2 regions of the uncultured Maritalea sp. genome follow, and region 2 is predicted to be linked to the other one. Evidence: riboswitches for the same ligand, from Rfam matches in the RefSeq annotation. Region 2 holds a riboswitch; the other holds the start of a gene.
The links. A riboswitch is a leader RNA that binds a small molecule or an ion and turns the genes downstream of it on or off. The one in region 2 is predicted to bind thiamine pyrophosphate.
Positions count from the first base shown of each region.

Region 1: linked by a shared signal. The riboswitch ahead of thiC (phosphomethylpyrimidine synthase ThiC) and the one ahead of thiB (thiamine ABC transporter substrate binding subunit) in region 2 are both predicted to bind thiamine pyrophosphate.

Region 1 is NZ_CAKZPW010000026.1:284-8,217, reverse strand. Features, by position in the region: gene Q0231_RS01125 (hypothetical protein) at 1-687, shown strand, start outside; gene Q0231_RS01120 (sigma-70 family RNA polymerase sigma factor) at 684-1,565, opposite strand; gene Q0231_RS01115 (hypothetical protein) at 1,673-2,062, shown strand; gene Q0231_RS01110 (hypothetical protein) at 2,055-2,591, shown strand; gene Q0231_RS01105 (DUF2189 domain-containing protein) at 2,653-3,444, shown strand; gene Q0231_RS01100 (CBS domain-containing protein) at 3,636-4,328, shown strand; TPP riboswitch at 4,542-4,666, shown strand; gene thiC (phosphomethylpyrimidine synthase ThiC) at 4,765-6,582, shown strand; gene thiO (glycine oxidase ThiO) at 6,587-7,594, shown strand; gene thiS (sulfur carrier protein ThiS) at 7,563-7,760, shown strand; partial or broken gene Q0231_RS01080 (thiazole synthase) at 7,766-7,934, shown strand, end outside.
Region 2 is NZ_CAKZPW010000409.1:740-7,930, forward strand. Features, by position in the region: partial or broken gene Q0231_RS16145 (hypothetical protein) at 1-302, shown strand, start outside; gene Q0231_RS16150 (ATP-binding cassette domain-containing protein) at 308-928, opposite strand; gene Q0231_RS16155 (hypothetical protein) at 912-2,540, opposite strand; gene thiB (thiamine ABC transporter substrate binding subunit) at 2,560-3,567, opposite strand; TPP riboswitch at 3,639-3,732, opposite strand; gene Q0231_RS16165 (thiamine diphosphokinase) at 3,758-4,453, shown strand; gene Q0231_RS16170 (FMN-binding negative transcriptional regulator) at 4,476-5,099, shown strand; gene rpoH (RNA polymerase sigma factor RpoH) at 5,096-5,980, opposite strand; gene Q0231_RS16180 (RluA family pseudouridine synthase) at 6,165-7,172, opposite strand.

The sequences.
Region 1 (7,934 bases), on a different contig from region 2:
ATGCCGTGGATCATGAGCCAAAGTTGGCCGATTTGGTTGCCACTTGGTGCGCTGATGATTTTTGTCACAATTGTTGGGGCAGCAATTGTTGCGATAGCATGGCATCGGTTCTTGGTACTCGGGGAAGTGCCTAAAAAGGTTATCGTTTGGCCAGAAGGATGGCCCGTGCAGCGCTATTTTTGGACGGGTGTGGTCCTCTTCATCGTCCCTATGATTTTGGCTATACTTGTATCAACATGGGCCGTCGTTAGCAGTGCTGAAAATGGAGCAATACCAACACAACCGCAAACTGGATTTGACGTCTTTTGGCCAACCTTTGCGGGTAATTTTGTCATTTATCTCGTGTTTCTATTTTGGGGGCTCAAGCTCCCAGCTATCGCGCTTGAAAAACCGACGCACCATAAGCCATTGTCATCTTTCAAATTCAGAGACAGCTTCCATTATACACGTCAGCATTTTGTCCAAATACTCATCCTAGCTCTCGCGTTTTCCTTCATCCTGACTTTGATTAATTCACTACAGGCCGTAATTTTTGGAGCAAGTTTAATCACGGACCTTAAAACGGCCTTGGGTGCCATATTGTCCACGTTACTCAGTTATCTCTTGATGTTCTTTACGGTTGGTCTTTTGTCAGAGTTGTACAAAGCTTTGGTGCAAGAAAAGCAAATGCAAGAGGTGCAGGCCTAGTCAAACACCACATGACCTAGTTTTTCTGGATTGCGGATAATGTAGAGCTGTTTGATTTGGCCGTCTGTCGTCCAGGCTATCGACCAAGCTTGTACGTCGTTTTTATCTTCGCGGATCAATATTCCAGGGGTGCCGTTAATGGTGATCAATTTAATATCACTAGGATTGGGACGACCAAATTTTTCACCAAGGCCGAAAAAGAAACGCATGATTTTCTCCCGGCCATAAATAGGCAAAAGCGTGGCGGATTTGACGCCACCGCCATCGGTGACCAACACTGCATCTTCAGCGATAAAGTCCACAAATTCACTCAACTCGCCTGTTTTAAGGGCGGCCAAAAATGACGTCACCAATGGCTCATTCGTTGACATGGGCAAAGCTGCATCCCCTTCGCTGCGCACTTTTTGACGGGCGCGGGAGGCGAGTTTGCGGCAAGAGGCCTCAGTGCGATCCAGTGTTTTAGCGATTTCGTCAAACCCAAGATCAAACACATCATGTAATAAAAAGGCAGCGCGTTCGGGAGCGGATAATTTTTCCAAGGTCAACATCAACGCAAAGGAAATATCGTCTGCCTTTTGTATCATCTCATCGGGGCCAGTGGATTGATCTGCGACCAATGGTTCGGGCAGCCATGCGCCCACATAGGTTTCCCGCTTATGCTTAGCGGATCTAAGCTGATCCAGCGATAAACGGGTAATAATGGTGGTGAGGAAAGCTTGCGGATTATCGACAGCAGTGCCGTCCACCTTGCTCCAGCGCACCCAAGTATCTTGCACCATATCTTCCGCATCTGCCACTGAGCCGAGCATGCGGTAGGCAAGGCCAAAAAGCCGTTTGCGTTCATTTTCGAACATCTCGTCTTGGTCCAAATCTGACATTACGCCCTCCTTCACTAGCAATAAGACGATTGGGCCATAAAAATGTGACCATGCCGGTCACAAATCTACGGGCTGCTGCGTCTAGACTTTAAACGAAGGAGAAAAAGATGGCACGAGCAGTGCAATGGATTTTTGTTGGCTGGTTCCTTTTGCTGGCGGGTTTTATGTTTTTTACCCCCATGGTTTGGTATCAAACAACGCCTGGTGTGGTGCAAACCGGACCGTTTAATATGCATTTCATTATGGATATTGGCTTGGTGTTTTTAATGAGTGGCTTGGCCATGGCATATGGATTGGTGCGGCATGATCAAACCGCCCTAGTGTGCGGTGCTTTGTGGCCGGCTTTACACGCCGCATTTCATATTTTCATTTGGTTTCAACGCGGCATTCCGCTTGATTTTATTGCCGTCAGTAATCTTTTTGGCATTCAGTTGCCCGCTTGGGGCGCGTTGTTGCTTGCCTGTCAGTCCCCTAAAAGGAGCTATCGCCATGCTTAAAACAGTTTTGCACAAAAGTACCGCCAGCTTTGAAAAGCAATATGATTATGACGCGAGCTATATGCATCAAATCATCGACAAATCTAAAGGCGGTGGGTGGCGTTTAGGCTTGTTGCCGATCTTAAGTCTTTATAGGGGCCCAAAGGCCGCAAAAGACGTGTGGGCAGGCGCGGCGCTGGCGTCAACACTTGATGCTGATTGTGGGTCTTGTGCGCAATTGATTGTGGATCAAGCGATTGAAATTGGGGTGGCTCCCAAGGAGCTTGAACAATGTGCAAAAGGCCATGCCGAAACACCAAGCGATTGCGGTTTGGGTTATTTATTTGCGCAAAGTGCAATTGCTGGTGGGGCGAATACGGCTGAGTTGCGGGCTGAAATTGTCCGGCGGTATGGCGAAGAAGCGGCAGTGGCCGCCAGCTTTGCCGCGGCTTGTGGGCGGATATATCCAGTGCTCAAACGCGCAACGGGTGATGTTGCGGCCTGCGCAATATTGCGTTTTGGCCCCGAAACTCAAATCGCGGCTGAGTAGTTTAATCCATTGCTCCTCCCTCAAATTTTGCTATTCTCAAACTACCTTGAGGGGGGAATTTATGAGCGATCAGGGACTAGAGGCCTATCAGCCACCAAAACTGCCAAGCGTAAGAACCATTCATTTTTCAGATGTGCGCGCCGCATTGCTTGCTGGTTGGCAAGACTTTAAAAAAGCGCCCCTATTGGGGCTGTTTTTTGGCGGGTTTTATGCCGTTGGCGGACTGGCGATTTGGGCCGGTTTGATGGTTTACAACATGCCTTGGATGATTATTCCGTTGGCCATCGGCTTTCCCCTGGTTGGGCCATTTGTGGCGGTTGGTACTTATGAAGTGAGCCGCAGGCTGCTCGCCGGTGAGCCTTTGGTTTGGCGTCAGATATTCTTTTTGATTCTCGGACAAAGGGAGCGGCAGCTGGGTTGGATGGCTTTTGTCGTGCTGTTCATCTTTTGGATTTGGGTCTATCAAATTCGGTTGGTGATGGCCTTGTTCTTGGGGTTCAAAACATATTCGTCACTTGGCGAGTTTTTGAGCATCGTCACCACAACGCCTGAAGGGCTAGGCTTTCTGGCCGTGGGCACGATAATCGGGGCGTTGATTTCATTTTCGCTATTCGCCGCAACTGTTGTGGCCATGCCTTTGTTGATGGCGAGGGATATCGATTTTGTTTCTGCGATTATTGTAAGTTTCAACGCCGTACGGATCAACTTTTTGCCCATGCTCGGGTTTGCGCTGGTTGTTGGTGGCCTCACCCTTGTTGCCATGTTGCCCGCTTTTATGGGGCTTTTGGTGGTGTTGCCTGTGTTGGGGCATGCCACATGGCATCTTTATACAAAGGTTGTCGTGCACGCGTAGTGGACTGATCTCAGCCCATATCAGCATTTCGAGAAACTGATGAAACCAATTGATTGGGATTGGGGTGGTTGACGCACGTCAAGGCGCGCAACCATCCTTTCAGCTATGGGTGGATTGTTGGGGACTGTAGCGCGCGAGTTGGCTCGAAATACTTGCTGCGCGGTTCCTAAGAAACGAAAGGAAACCAAGCCATGCAAGCTCAAGACATTATGACAGCCAAGGTTATTTCTGTTGCAACATCTTCCACCGTGGAGCAGGTAACTCAGCTAATGATCAAACACCATATTAGCGCTCTGCCCGTGGTGGACGAAGCGGGGGTCGTTCAAGGCATCGTTTCTGAAGGCGATTTAATGCGGCGAGTGGAAGGCGCAAATGATCGACCAAAATCTTGGTGGTTGCGTATGGTTTCAAGCCGAGAGGATACTGCCCAAGATTTTGTTGCGCTGCGCGGGCGACACGTTGAAGACGTCATGACGAAAAAGGTCATTTCGGTTGAACCTGATATGCAAGTGGGTGAAGTGGCACGCCTGTTGGCTGAAAAGCACATAAAACGCGTGCCTGTTGTCAAAGATGGCAAATTGCTTGGTATCGTAAGTCGCGCAAATTTGATGCATGCCTTGGCGGCAACGCCAAAAAGAGAAATCAAAAGAGATGCTACCGACCTTGAGAAGCGCTCGATTATCCTTGAGGCCTTGTCCGAAGTGCCAGATTTGAACATCAACCACCTCAACGTCATTGTTGAAGGTAACCAAGTTGATGTTTGGGGTGTTGCGTCGTCGCAAGCTGAAGAAAAAGCGGTCAAAGTTGCCGTGGAAAACATCGCTGGAATAGAAAATGTGACGTACAACTTGGGTCGATTGCCCGGTTATGCTTGGGGGATTTGATCAATTCATCTCTTAGTGGTTGCAGAGCCGAAAAGCCGTCTGGCTACGGCCTTAAAACACTAAAATGGATTGACTTGAAAGGTTCCTTATCTCGTTGATACTTATACCGGTTATTGGTTTCTCGGCGTGATTTCTTCTGCCTGATCTTAGCGCAAAGTCTAAGGGGGGTTGTGATAAGGCGCTTGACAAGTTTTCAAATCGATATCAGTTTGTGCGCGTAACCAGGGGGGCTCTGACAAGGAGCTGAGAGGTCGCTGGAATGGGTTTCCATTCAGCGCGACGACCCTTTGAACCTGATCCAGTTAACGCTGGCGTAGGGACGGTCATCTTGCGTTTTCCTGTCGCCCAAAATGGGTGAAATCTAAGCCGCAACTGCACTTTCTTGAAGCCTAAGCCGTTGAATTGGGTCCCACTTTTAAAAAAAGGGGCGACCTTAATGAACGCTATTACTCCTCAAATCACCACCGGGCCATTGCCGGCCTCGCGCAAAATTTACAAACCTGGCAAAATTCACCCGGACATTCTGGTGCCCATGCGTGAAATCGCATTGAACCCAAGCGCCAATGAGCCTCCAGTTGTGGTTTACGATAGTTCGGGCCCATATACAGCAGATGGATTTTCCAACACGATTGAACAGGGTGTGCCCCGATTGCGTGAAAGTTGGATTGAGGCACGCGGTGATGTGCAGACCTATCAGGGGCGCGAGATCACCGCGGCGGATAATGGGTTTGTGTCAGATGCAAAACTGACCCCACAGTTTCCGAACCTGCATCAACCTAAGCGCGCTAAGGATGGCAAAGCGGTCACCCAGTTGGCTTATGCACGCGCTGGTGTGATTACACCAGAAATGGAATTTATTGCCATTCGTGAGAATTTGGGGCGGGCGGAACTCAAAGAAAAACTTAAGCGTGACGGCGAAGATTGGGGCGCATCTATCCCTGATTATGTGACGCCTGAATTTGTGCGCGATGAAGTTGCGGCGGGTCGAGCAGTGATCCCGGCGAACATCAACCACCCCGAGGTGGAGCCGATGATTATTGGGCGCAATTTCCTAGTGAAGATCAACGCCAATATTGGCAATTCGGCGGTCACTTCTTCCATGGAAGAAGAGGTGGACAAAATGGTTTGGGCGATCCGTTGGGGTGGGGACACCGTGATGGATTTGTCCACCGGCCGCAATATTCACAATATCCGCGAGTGGATTATCCGCAATTCACCAGTACCCATTGGCACCGTGCCGATTTATCAGGCGCTCGAAAAGGTCAATGGCATTGCTGAAGACCTGACGTGGGAGGTTTATCGGGACACCTTGATTGAACAGGCTGAGCAAGGGGTGGATTATTTCACCATTCACGCTGGGGTGCGTTTGCACTATGTGCCCTTAACGGCGGAACGCGTGACGGGCATTGTGTCGCGCGGCGGCTCAATCATGGCGAAGTGGTGCTTGCATCACCATAAGGAGAGTTTTCTTTATGAGCATTTTGAAGAGATTTGCGATATTTGCCGCAAGTATGATGTGTCGTTTTCGTTGGGTGATGGGCTGCGTCCGGGCTCGATTGCCGATGCCAATGATGCGGCGCAATTTGCTGAATTGGAAACCCTTGGCGAATTGACCCAAGTGGCATGGGCCAAAGACTGTCAGGTGATGATTGAAGGTCCGGGTCATGTGCCTATGCACAAGATCAAAGAGAATATGGACAAGCAGCTTAAGGTCTGTGGCGAAGCCCCGTTTTATACGCTTGGGCCGCTGACCACTGATATTGCGCCGGGATATGACCATATTACTTCGGGAATTGGTGCGGCAATGATCGGCTGGTTTGGAACCGCCATGCTTTGTTATGTCACCCCGAAGGAACATTTGGGATTGCCGGATCGTGACGATGTAAAGGTTGGGGTAATCACCTACAAAATTGCAGCCCATGCGGCGGATTTGGCCAAGGGGCACCCCGCCGCCCAAATACGCGACGATGCGTTAAGTCGGGCGCGGTTTGAGTTTCGTTGGGAAGATCAGTTTAACCTCTCGCTTGATCCTGATACGGCGCGGGACTTTCACGATCAAACCTTGCCCAAAGAAGCCCATAAGGTGGCCCATTTTTGTTCCATGTGTGGGCCAAAGTTTTGCTCGATGAAGATCAGCCACGACATTCGATCTGAAGCCAATGAAGAGGGCATGGCGGCCATGGCTGAAAAGTATAAATCGGGTGGCAATTTATATATGACGCCTGAGGAACTTGAAGCGCTCAGCGGGAGCTAGGGCCATGCGGGTCACCATATTGGGGGCCGGCGTTGCTGGCCTCACCGCCGCCACCGAATTGGTGGCGCGCGGGGTTGATGTTGAAATTGTGGAGCGTGGCGCAGCGCCCGGCGCACAGAGTTGCTCGTGGTATGCGGGGGGCATGTTGGCCCCTGAATGCGAGGCTGATATGGCTGAGCCGATTGTGGTTGAGCTGGGGCGCGAAGCATTGGCCTGGTGGCAAAAATATGTGCCAGACATTGTGCAACGTGGCTCAATTGTTGTCAGCACAAGTCGTGATCGCAACGAATTGAAGCGGTTTGGTGCGCGTACCAAATGCCACCAATGGCTGAAGCAAAAAGAATTGGCAGCGCTGGAACCTGATCTAGGAGAGCGGTTCGCCGAAGCGCTTTTTTTCAAAGATGAAGCGCATATGGACCCGCGCGCGGCCCTGTTGGCACTGACCCAACATCTTTGCGAACAAGGGGTGAAATTTCACTATGGGGCAACGCTTGAGGACGTGACGCCGGGTGGCAAAATCATTGATGCGCGGGGATTGGCGGCACGCGATTTCTTGCCCCAATTGCGTGGCGTGCGCGGTGAAATGCTGGTGGTGAAATGCGATGATGTTCAGCTAAGCCGCCCGGTGCGGCTCGCTCATCCGCGGTTTCCGGTTTACATCGTGCCGCGTGGCGAAGGCCTTTATATGATCGGTGCGACGCAGATTGAAAGCGAACGGGCTGGCGGTGTGAGCGCAAAGTCGATGGTTGATTTGATCAATGCAGCTTACGCGGTGCACCCCGCTTTTGGGGAGGCAGAAATTGTGGAAACTGGAGCCCAATTGCGCCCCGCGTTCCCAGATAATTTGCCTCGGGTGAATTGGGTCAATGATCGATTGCACATCAACGGACTTTTTCGACACGGATACTTGTTGAGCCCAGCCTGCGCGCGCATGGCGGCGGATATTCTTTGTCGTTCAAATCAACCAGCGGAGTTTATGGATGAAGATCATAATCAATGGGCAACCGCTTGAGGTTGAGGCAAAAAGGCTTGATCAGGCGATGACCGAATTGGGCTTTGCCGAGCAACGGGTCGCCACCGCTTTAAATGGTGAATTTGTTCCCCAAAGCGATTGGCCAAAGACGGCTTTAAGTGCAGGTGATGCGCTTGAGGTGCTTGCGCCCATGCAGGGGGGGTGAGGCGAATGGTTTCATTTTATGGCACTGAAATTACCTCACGCTTGTTGTTGGGCACCGCGCTTTATCCTTCGCCACAGGTTTTGGCAGATGCGGTAAAAGCGTCGGAAACACAAATTGTAACTGTGTCGTTGCGGCGTGAAGGCGGGCCTGAAGGGGCAGGGCAGAGCTTTTGGC
Region 2 (7,191 bases):
CGGAGAGTTTTCTTGGTGGCGGCATTGCCAGTTTGCCGGGCATTTTGCTTAAGGACCAAGAGTTGGCACAGGGAGATCCATTGATCGGTGCATCGGCAAGGGTTTTTGATAATTCATTCTTCTTTGCGCTAAGCGCTGCGGAAGCGGATCTTTCTAAGAATGTTGCTTTGATTTCAAAACGCGGTTGGATTGACTTGCCTGTCGTTTATTCCACTGGTCGTAAAGCGATCGTGACCATGGAAAAAGGCAAAGAGGGTGCAGCGATTTTTGAATCTGTGTTGGCAGCATGGGCCGCTGAATAGGCCCTCTAACGCACAACCGCTTCTAATCTGCCATCCTTTAGATTGAACAATTGATCGGCCAAGGCATCAAAATCTTGGCTGTGATGGCTGACCAAAATGGCGTGCCAGTTGTGCTGTTTTACTAAGTTTTTCACGAGATCTCGCATTTGGCTGGCCGTATCGCCATCCAGTGCAGAGAATGGTTCATCGAGCAGCAAAATGGGCTGATTGCGGGCCAAGGTGCGGGCCAATGCAACGCGCTGTTGTTGTCCACCAGAGAGAGATGCGCATTTTTGGTTTTCAAAACCCGCTAGTCCCACTTCCGCCAATTTTTCACTTGTATTGATGTAGTCTTTACGTCCCAGCTGCACATTTTGGGCGGCGGTAAGGTGCGCGAACACATTGTCTTTTTGAAACAGAATGGACACGGGGCGTTCTTCTGGCGCAAGCCTAAGAAGAGAGTTGTCATCTAGTTCAATTTGACCTGATGAGGGGGTTTGAAACCCTGCGACCAAATCAAGCAGTGTGGATTTTCCAGAGCCGCTTGCCCCCGCAATGCCTACGATTTCTCCGCGATTTACTCTGAAGTCAAAGTGATATGGTGTGGTTTTTGGATAGGCGAATTCTACTCTATTGAAGGTGAGCATTGTCGCGTCCTCCCAGTATTTTGGGGAAAATGTAAAAGCTAAATACTGCGATGAACAGTAAAATTGCAGCCAGCATTGCGGCGTCATTGGACCGATATGCCCCCAAAGCACGGTACATCATCCAAGGTAAGGTGCTGAAGTCGTCTGTGCCAAATAGGGCGATGACCCCAAGGTCGCCAAACGAATAACTAAAGCCAAGGGCAAAAACATAGGCGCATTCTTTGCGGATAAGGGGCAGTTCGATAAAGCGGAACCTGCGCCAGCCGTTGATGTTTAGGCTTTTGACCAGACGAAAATGTTTGTTGGCTATTTTCTCAACAGGCGGGCCAAGCGTTGCGTTTGCCAGCGGTAAGGCCAATAGCGCATTGGCAATGACCACAACATAGATGCCCACTTTTGATGTGTCCAAGCCTGCAAATCGGGCCAACAAAAAGAATCCAAGAGCCAAGACGATCGACGGTGTCGCAAGGTAGGCAAAAACCGGTGCGCTGATGAACGTGCGCAAAAGATTGGTGCTGGTGGGGCTTGTATTTTGGTAGATCAATTCGGCACGTGCAAAAGCAAGCAACATGGCACAAGTGAGCGCGATGGTGGCGCTGGCGGTAGCGATGATACAAGATGTAGCTAGGGCGTTGAGAAATTTTTGCGAGCTGATGAGCTTGAATATAGCGGGATCAAAGCCTTCATAGAGGATGATCAGCAAAGGGCTTGCATAGGTGAGCATAAGCACGAACAGCAAGGCGCCGATTATCCATTTTACTTTGCCTGTTGCGGCCCAGAGGTGGTTTTGGCTGGCGCCAATTAGCACTGAATTGCTTTTAAGTCCTGCTGTGGGGATGATGATGAACAGGCAAAACGCCAATTGCGCTGCGGCTAAAAGCGCTGCGCGATGAAGGTCAAAATCAAGCTTTACCGCTTCAAAAATGGCAACTTCAAATGTGGCATTGGCAGGGCCGCCGCCTAGCAATAGCACGACGGAAAATGATGTAAAACACATCAAGAAAATGGTTGCGCCAAGGCCGGGCATGGCGCTTTTGAGAGCAGGCCAATCAAGGATTGTGAAGCGTTGCCATTCGCTTAGGCCAAGGGATTGGCCCAATTTTAAGCTGGCGCTGGGTAATGCTTGCAAGCGATCATAAAATATCCGCGCGGCGAAAGAGCCGTTGAGAATTGTGTGAGCGGCAAGAATGCCTTGCAGTCCAAAAATGGTGAAGGGCAGTTTGCCTAATCCAACAGATTGGCCGATGTCGTTGATGAGCCCGGCGCGCCCCCAAATGGCTAATAGACCGAAAGCCACCACCAAGGTGGGCAATACCAGCCCGGCGGACAGGAAGGCTAGAACAAATGGTTTACCGAAGAACGTGAGACGGGTGAGTGCAATGGCAACAATGCTGCCGGTTACGAAAGCAAGTAAAACGGAAAGGCCCGCTTGAATGGCGGACATTCGAAGCAGGTGAAAAATATCGATCGAACTGGTTTTTGGATTACCAAACAGATCAGCGGCTTGCCAAATGATGGCAATGAGGGCGCAAATGAGCGCCCCGACGCATAAGGCAATGAGCAGGCCCACCAATAGGCGCGGCGCGCGCAAAAGGGGGAAGGTCCCGCCCATAGGGCGAGACCATGTTTTATTATTCAATGCCGGCAAAGAAGGCACCAATATATGCCTTTGTGTTGGCGCCAACGTCTTGATCATCAAGCAGCAACGTCTGCTCTTTGGTCAAAGGTGTTGCAAAACCCTCAGGCAATCCGCCTTCCAATTCAACCACTGGGAACATCCAGTTGGTTGTCGGGATGATTTTTTGCGCGTCTTGGCTCACAAGATACTTCATGAAGCTCTGTGCCAATTCTTGGTTTTTTGAGGACTTCAAAACACCGGCCAATTCGATTTGCAGGTAGTGACCTTCGTCAAAAATCGCTGCGGCGTAATTGTCGTCCTCTTCGGCGATCTTATGGTATGAAGGCGAGGTGGTGTAGCTTAGCACCATGTCCGCTTCCCCATCCAAGAACAGGCTGTAGCTTTCAGACCAACCTTTTGTGACGGTTAGGATATGATCTTTTAGATCAGGCCACATCTCTGCAGTATCGTCGCCATAGGCCGCTTTTGCCCAAAGCACCAAGCCAAGGCCGGGTGTGGATGAGCGTGGGTCTTGAATAACGAATTTGAAATCTTCGCCCGCTTTGTCCAAATCTTCAAATGAAGTTGGTGCCTTTGGGAAGTCTGATTTGCGATAAACGAAGGCAAAATAGCCATAGTCAAACGGCACAAACTGCTCTGATGAATAATCGATTGGCAATTTGAGTGCTGACAGATCTGTGTTGTGTGCAGCAAACAATTCGGTGCTTTTTGCTTCAGCTGCAACACTTGTATCGAGCCCTAGAATAATGTCCGCTTTTGTGCTGTCGCCTTCAAGTTGGGCTTTGCGCAGGGCGCTGATCGCATCTTCTGCGCCAACAAAATCCACGATGCAATTGCAAGTGGCTTCAAAGCCAGCTTTGATTTGTGGGCCAGGGCCCCAATCGGATGCGAAGCTATCATATGTATAGATGGTGAGCGTTGGCTTATCGTTTGCCACTGCAGTTGATGCAAATGGAACAAGAGAAATAAGCGCCGCAATCGTGAGTTTTTTCAAAGACATGTACTGTCCCTCATATCAAACAATGTGCGGTCGTGCATAAAAGGGGAAATGACAATCTTTAGCCGTTTTGGCACTTGTCATCTCGGTCTCCCTCCGCCAGCATGACCTGGTTCAGGTTATATGGGTTTATTCTCAGCTCCTTTTGGAGCACCCCAGCGAGATGGGGCTAACTTAGTCGATTTGAGTTGTTATGCAAGACCCCAATAAGTCGAGTGCGCAAAAGGCCCTATTGCTATTTTCAACGCCCGTTATTGTGCTGGGTGGAGGGGATTTTGACCCCGCCCAATTGCGCGAGTTCGTAGAACGAGGCTATGCGTTGATTGCGGCTGATGGGGCGGCAGACGCGGCGTTGGCGCTGGGGCTTCAATTGCATGCCGTGATTGGAGATTTTGATTCCATTGCGGATCGCAGTGCGTTTGATCCAAACGTTCAGATGATTGAAATTATCGAGCAAGAAACCACCGATTTTGAGAAATGCCTATACTCAATTGATGCGCCCATGTTCATTTGTTTTGGCATGTTGGGCAAAAGGGTCGATCATACGCTCGCCGCATTTCACACCATCGCGCGATATGGGGCGCAAAAGCATATTGTTTTGATGGATCAAGTCGATATGTGTATTGGCGTAGCGGGGGATTTTGAGATTGATTTACCGGTGAGGACAAGGTTTTCAGTTTATCCGCTTCACCCAGCAAAATTTAAGTCGTCGGTTGGCCTGAAATTTCCGTTAGATGGATTGACCTTGGATGTGGGGAAACGCATTGGTACGTCAAACGTAACTTGTGCGCCAAAAGTGCAATTGAATTGTGCAAAAGACTTTGATGATCCATATCTTGTCATCTTGCCAAGAACACATTTTGGCGCGATCTTGAATAAGCTGTACTAACCAACGAATTGGGACCCCGCCAATGTATCAACCACCGGCTTTCAAAGAGACGCGCAAAGAAGTATTGCTTGATGCAATTGCGCAGCACCCATTGGCCGCCTTGGTCTGCAACATTTCTGAGGGGCTAACAGCCAATCATTTGCCGATGGTTTTGGCCAAAAACGGCGAGCAGCTGCATGCCCATTTGTCGCGCGGCAATGATTTGCTGGAGCAGTGCGAAGATGGGGCTGAGGCTTTGGCCATTTTTCAAGGGCCTGCGCACTATATTTCCGCTGGGTGGTATCCGGGTAAAAAAGAACATGGCAAAGAAGTGCCTACCTACAATTATGTGGTGGTGCACGCGCGGGGCAAGTTGCATTTTAAGCATGATGCTAAATGGAAACTATGCCATTTGAAATCTATGACGGATCAGATGGAAGAAGGTCGGGTAGACCCATGGTCCGTTTCGGATGCGCCAGCAGATTACTTGGCGCGTCAGCTCAAAGGGCTTTATGGGCTGGAGTTTGAAATCACCGAACTCGTTGGCAAATGGAAGATGAGTCAGAACCGCCAAAACATCGATAAAGCCGCCGTTGTTGAAGGTTTGCACGACGATGGTGATCAAGCTGCCCTTGCGACTGCAGCGATTATCAAAAAGGGCCTTTAGGCCGGTTCCCCTGCTTTTTCCAACGCCTGCTTTTTCACTTCGATCTGCACCTTCTCAAAAGCGCGCACTTCGATTTGTCTGATGCGTTCACGGGAGACTTCAAACTTTTGCGCAAGTTCTTCCAGCGTCAAGGCAGGTTCGCGCAAGCGGCGGGCTTTGAATATCTCTTGTTCACGTTCGTTTAAAACGCTCATGGCGTTGTTGAGTAAGCTCATGCGCTCGTCATATTCTTGCGCATCGCCAAGGGCGGTTTCTTGGTCTGGTTCATCGTCCACCAGCCAATCTTGCCACTGTGATGCGCCTTCGTCTGAGCGCATGGGTGCGTTCAAGGATGCATCGCCTGTAAGGCGTTGGTTCATGGATACAACGTCTGCCTCAGACACTTTTAGCGTTGTGGCAATTTGTTTGATCTGGTCAGGATGCAACGCGCCATCATCAAGGGCAGCGATTTGACCTTTGATTTTGCGTAGGTTGAAGAATAGGCGTTTTTGGGCGGCGGTGGTGCCGATTTTTACGAGCGACCATGAGCGCAGCACATATTCTTGAATTGATGCGCGGATCCACCACATTGCATAGGTTGCCAGGCGGAAACCCTTATCTGGCTCAAACCGTTTAACCGCCTGCATAAGCCCCACATTGCCTTCTGAAATCACCTCTGAAATTGGCAATCCATATCCGCGATAACCCATGGCAATTTTGGCCACAAGGCGCAGGTGCGACGTGATGAGTTTTTGAGCGGCCTCTGGGTCTTCATGCTCTTTATAGCGCTTGGCGAGCATAAACTCTTCGTTTGGCTCAAGCATTGGGAATTTGCGGATTTCCTGCAAATAGCGCGATAAGCCATTGTCTGAAGACAATGTTGGCAAATTTGTTTGGGCCATTTAGCACCCCCTCATTCCCGTTGCGTGTCGCATCAAACTCAGCCGACACAATTTGATGCTCCATGCTGGACGCACCACATGCAATCAATTTGATTGTTGGACACTATATAGGGCCGATATATGGCATTTCACCCCTTTGAGGGAGAAAAATGTTCAAAAATCGACAAAAGAGCTGAAACTTGGCCTAAGAATCAGCGGTTTGCAAGGTTTTTTCAAGATTTTCCATATCGGTGGGAAAAGGGGAAGAAAAGTGCATCTTGGCGCCAGAAACGGGATGGGCGATGGTCAAATCCACCGCGTGTAGGGCTTGGCGAGTCAAGGATTTGAGTGATTTTTGCACCAACATGGGTAGATTGCGCTCACGGCTTTCAAAACCAATTCCATATGTTGGGTCGCCCAATAGGGCGTGGCCAATGTGGGCCAAATGGACACGGATTTGATGGGTGCGACCTGTTTCGAGCTGACAAGCAATTTTGCTTACTGTCCATGCGTTGCCGCCGAAAGCCATAAGGGTTTTATAATGGGTGACCGCATGGCGGCCATTCTTCTCAACAATCGCCTGCTTGGTGCGGTTGTGTGTCGAGCGACCAATCATTGCATCGATTGTGCCGGCTTCTGGGTCTGGTACTCCCCATACAAAAGCATTGTAGGTACGGCGCAAAGGGCCATTCTTACCGTGGTCTGCAAATTGAGCGGAAAGGGACCTATGCGCCTCGTCGGTTTTGGCCGCAATCATGACGCCGGATGTATCTTTGTCTAAGCGATGCACGATGCCAGGACGTTTTACCCCACCGATGCCTTTAAGGCTGTCGCCGCAATGAAACAGCAGGGCGTTGACCAATGTATCTTTTTCAACGCTAGCGGCGGGATGGACCACCATGCCGGCAGGTTTATCGATGACAATGATCGCATCATCTTCAAACAAAACGTTGAGCGGGATGTCTTGGGGTTCAGGATCTGCGTCAGTTGGTGCGGGTTCGGCAAAACAAAGTTGCTGATCTTGTTTGACGCGGTATTTCGGCTCGCTTATGGTCGCGCCGTCAATTGAAAGCGCACCAGTGCGAATGAGGGCTTGGCATCTTGATCGGGAGTGTCCATCAAGGAGCGAAGCCAAAACAACGTCTAATCGCTTGCCGTGATCTTCGGCGCTGACAAAAAATGTAACCAATTCGCTTTCGGAGCCCATGTGCATGAGTGCTGATAAACCTTTA